2 regions of the Chryseobacterium sp. FG46 genome follow, and region 1 is predicted to be linked to the other one. Evidence: riboswitches for the same ligand, from Rfam matches in the RefSeq annotation. Region 1 holds a riboswitch; the other holds the start of a gene.
What was found. A riboswitch is a leader RNA that binds a small molecule or an ion and turns the genes downstream of it on or off. The one in region 1 is predicted to bind cobalamin.
Positions count from the first base shown of each region.

Region 2: linked by a shared signal. The riboswitch ahead of metE (5-methyltetrahydropteroyltriglutamate--homocysteine S-methyltransferase) and the one ahead of ACODR7_RS09605 (TonB-dependent receptor plug domain-containing protein) in region 1 are both predicted to bind cobalamin.

Region 1 is NZ_JBMDJJ010000010.1:75,334-78,625, reverse strand. Features, by position in the region: gene ACODR7_RS09605 (TonB-dependent receptor plug domain-containing protein) at 1-1,202, opposite strand, end outside; cobalamin riboswitch at 1,236-1,412, opposite strand; gene pafA (alkaline phosphatase PafA) at 1,584-3,230, opposite strand.
Region 2 is NZ_JBMDJJ010000001.1:331,197-334,488, forward strand. Features, by position in the region: gene ACODR7_RS01445 (hypothetical protein) at 1-515, shown strand, start outside; gene ACODR7_RS01450 (Lrp/AsnC family transcriptional regulator) at 603-1,064, opposite strand; cobalamin riboswitch at 1,260-1,445, shown strand; gene metE (5-methyltetrahydropteroyltriglutamate--homocysteine S-methyltransferase) at 1,620-3,292, shown strand, end outside.

The DNA.
Region 1 (3,292 bases):
AATTCAGCATCATACCATTTTACAATATCCCATTTTCCTGAAAAAGAAAGCAGAACAGGAGAGCTTATATCTTCTACAAAATCTTTCTTGATTCCCGCTTCAAAACGCAAATCTTTTGTTGGAAAATAACGCAGTAATCCTGCAATAGATCCTGCACTTCTGTTAATATTTCCAATTCCTGAACTACCTGCTCCATTCCCTTTATTAATTTGAAATTCACCGATAATATTAACATTCCACTTTGAATTCAGAAAATAATTAAAATCATTTTTCAGAATATAATTCTTCCCTACCCCTCCGCTGGTTTCAGCACCGTTAATATTACCAAAGTACTGGAAATTTTCCTCTGTATAAGCTGTTTTGAATGAGTTACTAAATTTTATAGTACTCCAATCCCAGGAAAGTAAACTTCGGGTATTCTGAGTTTCATATTTTGTTTTGTTTTCCAAATCTCCAAAATGAACAGGATAATGTTGTTGCCCATTAAAAAATTCTGATATCCAGGAAATCTGATGATGCGGAGCAATTTTATAGGCTGTTGCTATATTGATATTCGTATTATAATATTGTCCGTTATCATTACTGTAAGTCTTTCTTTTATCCACCTCAACCTGATAATCATTTTTACTTATTGAGTGATTGCCAGAAACTTTAAAAGTGAACTTATCGTTGCTGTAAGAACCTTTTACAAAATTATTATAAGTATTAAAAGAAGCGGCTTCTGAAAATAATGAACCATGGAAACCTTTATTAAAATCAAGGGTATTATTCAGGTGAATACTTCCCCCGATGGCGCCACTTCCATAGATTACACTTCCTCCACCAGCTTTTATACCAATCTGATCATAGCCGAACAAAGCAATATTATTGATATCTCCTTGTCCTAAAAAATTAGAATTGATATTAATTCCGTTCCATACAAATGCAGTCTGCTGGGCGGTAGTTCCTCTGAAAGAAGGGGAAGAAACAGCACCACGCCCATTTTCTTTGATATAAACCTGTGACTGAAATCTCAGGAGTTCTGAAAGGTTACTGGAGTTTTTCCCGGCCTCTTCTGCGGAAATTGTTTTTACGGGATGAAAAAGCTTCACCCTGTTCATCTGGTTGTCGAAGACATAAATAGTGTCAATGGCCTTCTCTTGTCCAAAAAGAAAACAGCCATAAGATGAAAAAAGCAGTACTAAAGATCTTTTTATATCCATTCCTTTTTACTTTTCCTCCGAAAGCAATATGTTTTTATGATTACAACTCTGGCAGGTCTCCTGACTTTCGCATTCTGCACCTTCCCGTTATATACAGTGGTTTTTTGCAGAAACTTTTGTTGCGATTTACAGTTGCGGGGACAGTCCGGGAGTTACACCCGATTCCCTTTTCATTCCAAAATACTGGAAACCAAAATTTTTGCAAAGATAGTTTTTTATGTGTATATGCCAAAAAATAGGGATTAGAAACAGATAGTATCTTTTAAGACCGGGAATCCTTTCTCAGGAAAACGCCAGATTCAAAATCTGATGGGAAATGAATAATAAAATAGCTGCTTCCAGTTGAAAGCAGCTATATATCATGAAATAACGTTTAATTAATTATTTACCAATAACTTCGGTAATCGGGTTTCCTACATTTCCGCTTGGGAACTGAATTTTCAATAGAGAAGATACTGTTGGAGCAATATCTGTCATATGATATTCCTTATTGCTTTCTCCCTGTTTTACTCCCCATCCCATAAAGATCAACGGAATATGAGAATCGTAAGAATTCCATACGCTGTGTGTAGTTCCTGTTTTAGAATATGGCGGAAGCATAGAGTCATGAGAAATTAACTGGATATCTCCACTTCTCTGTCTGTTGATGCCATTAATAATTCTTTGTTTGATTGGCTCCGGAATGCTTGACTCCTGAACTTTGTCTACAGAAACAGCATATAAAACGGTAGGATCTTTCTCAATTTCTTTTACAGCAAAGTTTCTTACATCATCCAGCTCAAGCTTATTATCTGCCAATACTTTTCTGTCAAAATAAACCTGGTAGTTATCAATGGCATTAACCAGTTTATCTGCCGCAAATTTCTCTTTCAGTTTCTGGTTCAGATTCTTTTCCGCATCTTCTCCGAAGAAACCTGTCGGGATTTTATGTTCTTTAAGGAATCCCACAGAATGTGCTCCACCATGGTCGGCAGAAAGGAAAACGGTATACTCTCCTTTTCCTACCTTTGAATCAAGATACTTAAAAAATTCAGCTAGATCCTGATCTAATCTGATATAAACATCTTCTACTTCAATAGAATTTGGTCCGAATTTATGGCCTGCATAATCTGTAGATGCCAGGTTGATGGCTAAAAAGTCTGTGATATTATCTCCACCCAGTTTTTCACCTTCTACAGAAGCTTCTGCCAGTTTCAATGTCAATGTATTTCCGAAAGGCGTATAACGGATGTTATCTTTTTTAGTCTGATAGTCTTTTGCTAAATTACTGTAAGGGAAAGTAGGTGTTTTTGCACTTCCCAGCAAACCTTCCCAGGGAGAATTGTCCGGTGCACTTTCTGTATATTCATTGATTGGAAGTAAAGTATTCCAGCCATTGGCTACTAATTTTTCAGGAAGATTCTGAGAATTGAATGATTTTACCCATTGCGGAAGATCATTCATATACCATGTACTGGTAATGAAATTCCCCGTACTGTCATCAAACCAGAAAGCTCCGTTTGGAGTGTGTCCTGCAGGAAGAATGGAAGCACGGTCTTTCAAGGAAACCCCCACTACTTTTCCCTGGAAGTTTGTTGCCAGTCTCAATTCGTCAGTTACTGTGGTAGACCAAAGATTTTTCGGAGAGTGGCTTCCCGTTTTTATATTGGTAGTTCCTACCGGCTGAACGCTGTCATCTGCAGTACAATAAACTCCTTTACCCGTTTCTTTATCCGTCCAGTCGTTTCCTGCAATCCCGTGAATTGCCGGTACAGATCCCGTATAGATACATGTATGTCCCAAAGCCGTAATGGTAGGAACATAAGGAATATGTACATTATTTAAAGAATATCCTGTATTCAAAAGTCTTTTGAAACCATCATTTCCATACTTACCATAAAAACGGTATAAATAGTCCCAACGCATCTGGTCTACTACCAGCCCCACAACTAATTTGGGTCTTTCAAGTTGGGTATTTCTGTTCTTCTGTGCATTGATTGTAACTACGGAGAATAAAGTAGCTGCCGCAATTGAAATGTTCCTAAGCATCCAAGTAAATTTTTATTGGTGACAAATTTAAGGGTTTTGAAAGTTTTGAAGTGTGAAATTTT
Region 2 (3,292 bases), on a different contig from region 1:
TAACCGTATTTTTTCTGGTAGTAAGTGTGACTGTATTTTCACAAAAAACAGCCGCTTTGGGTTCTTTATTGGATAGAAATTCAGAATTTATATTCCCGCAAGCTCCTGATAAAATCTCAAAAGAGTTGAATGTAAAAGCCATCTTTTATGAAGATGCCAATGAAGAGAAATATGCCAAATGGCCCATTAAAACAGGGCTGGAACTTTATTGCAGCTTGGGAAAAAACAATACTGTGAATGAGATGTTTTTTGTTGCTTCAGATAATAAACCTGTAATTGTTGAGGGACTTCCTTTTGGTCTTGTTCTGAATAAAAGTACATTACAGGACAGTAAAACGAAGTTCAGGAAGTACAATGCCAAAACACAAAAATTAGCAGCAGACAATGAATTTCCAGATGGATCAAAACTGGTTTTTAAAAAAGGAAAACATTATGCAACATTATTTTTCGACAGCAAAAACCTTTTAAAATCATTAGGACTTACAGAAGAAATGATTGATCCGGCAGCTAATTAACCGATGAGAGGCTTCAAAACAACATAAGATCCGTCATTATCTGGCGGTTTTTTTATTCTTATAATGAAGCCCTAGTTATAAATTTAATTATATTGTTAATCCATAGTTGTTTTTTACCTCAGCCATCACAAAAGTACTGTGAGTGCTGCCTATAGAATCTACAGATCCCAGCTTGTTAAATACAAAATCCTGATAATGTTTCATATCTCTTACCTGAACTTTCAGAAGGAAATCAAAATCTCCGGAAATATTGTAACATTCGGCAACTTCTTCAATTTCTAAAATCTCTTTTACAAAATCATAACCTACAGACCGGTCATGAATTTTGAGCTTGATCTGGCAGAAAACCGTAAAACCGCGGTTCAGTTTTTCAGCATCAAGAATGGCTGCATACCTTTTAACAAAACCTTCCTGTTCAAGCCTTTTTACCCTTTCAAAAACCGGAGAGGTAGAGAGGTTCACTTCTTTCGCAAGTTCCTTAACAGTCAGTTTAGCATTTTTCTGGAGCAGCCTGAGCAGCTGTAAATCCTTATCATCGAGTTGTTCCACAGAATATTATTCTTTTAAATGATTAAAACAGTCAAATGTAAAGAATTATATGCTTCTATTTTTATTTTTAAAAGTTTAATTTGCTTAATTATTTATTATGAATTGTATTTTTATTCGGTATTGCTAATTTTACACAAAATTAAAAACTTTTACTGATAATCTTTGTTAAAGGTAAAAGTACAGTTCTTTGCAGATACTTCATCAAACAGGAAAGGTTTTACTTAAGGTAGATTAATAGGGAATCGTGTGCAAATCACGAGCTGTCGCGCAACTGTAAGTAACATGCCAAAAGTTTCTGTCCTTGCATATCCACTGCCAAAAACGGGAAGGATGACGGAAACTGTTACAAGTCAGGAGACCTGCCTTTACTGAATTGACAATGCTTTCGCGGGCTGAAGCTTTTGGGTCATACAGATGGTATATCAGATATGTATTTTCTCTCAATTGGAAATGCATTGCCTGCTATGTCATTATTTCCTGAAATTTTCTCCGCAAAAACATAACGAAGCATTTTAAGGGACTTTCACAATAAGTTTAACTAAAAAGTTTAAAAAAATGCAAACTCACATCCTTGGCTATCCGCGTATTGGTAGCAAAAGAGAACTCAAAAAAGCCTGCGAGCAGTATTGGTCAGGTAAAATCCTTCTGGAAGAGCTTCTGAACACCGGAAGAACTATCTGTACCCAAAACTGGAATATCCAGAAAGAAGCCGGAATAGACCTTATCCCGTGTAATGATTTTTCATACTATGATCAGGTATTGGATATGAGCCTTGTAGTAGGAGCAATTCCAACACGGTATCATGAAGTAGTGCTTAAAAAAAACAATACTGAGCTTGATCTTTATTTTGCAATGGCAAGAGGATATCAGAAAGACGGACTGGACATCACCGCAATGGAAATGACCAAGTGGTTCGATACCAATTATCACTATATCGTTCCGGAATTTTATAATAACCAACAGTTTAAGCTGAGTTCAGATAAAATTTTCAATGAATTTGCAGGAGCAAAACAAGCGGGAATCAATGCAAAACCGGTGATTATCGGACTGGTTTCTTATCTGTTATTGGGAAAAGAAAAAGAAGAAGGATTTGATAAACTGGATCTGGCGAAAAATCTTCTTCCGGTCTATACGGAGATTTTAACCAAACTTCAGGATCAGGGTGCGGAATGGATTCAGTTTGATGAACCTTTTTTAGCCTTGGATTTAACAGAAAAAGCCAAAGAAACTTACCTTTTTGTGTATGCCGAAATCAGAAAACGATTCCCAAAACTGAAATTTATTGTAGCCACTTATTTCGACGGATTAAAAGATAATGCATCACTTGCCGTTTCACTTCCTGTGAATACATTGCATGTTGATCTGGTGAGAAATCCTGAACAACTGGATGATATTCTGAATAGTATTCCGGAAAATTTATGCCTTTCATTAGGGGTAATTGATGGCCGGAATATCTGGAAAAATGATTATGAAAAGTCGCTGTCTTTCATTACAAAAGCTGTTGAAAAATTAGGATCTGAAAGGATTTTGATCGCTCCATCATGTTCATTGCTTCATTCACCTTGTGATCTGGATTTTGAAACCCATCTTAACCCGGAAATTAAAAGCTGGCTGGCTTTTGCTAAACAAAAAGTAAAAGAAGTCGTAACACTTAAAGAACTTGCTTCCGGAACAGAAAATGAACAGATTCTTAAAGCATTTGAAGAAAATAAAAAAGCAATTGAAAGCAGAAGAACTTCTTCTCTTATTCATAATCACCAGGTAAAGCAAAGAGCAAATGCTGTTTCTGAAAAAGATGCTCAGAGAATAAACCCTTTCAAAATCCGTAAAAAAAAGCAGCAGGAAGTATTGCAGCTTCCTTTATTCCCAACCACTACAATAGGGTCATTCCCGCAAACCACAGAGGTAAGAAGCTGGAGAGCGAAATTCAAAAAAGGGGAACTGACCGCAGAACAGTATGATACTTTACTGAAAGAGGAAACTCAGAGAACAATCGGCTGGCAGGAAGAAATTGGTATCGATGTACTGGTTCACGGAGAATTTGAGCGTAACGACATGGTAGAATACTTCGGAGAACAGTTGGAAGGATTTGTATTCACCAAAAACGGATGGGTACAAAGCTACGGAAGCCGCTGTGTAAAACCTCCGGTGATCTTCGGTGACGTTTCCCGCCCGGCTCCTATGACGGTTTATTGGTCCCAATATGCCCAATCCCAGACTGAAAAATG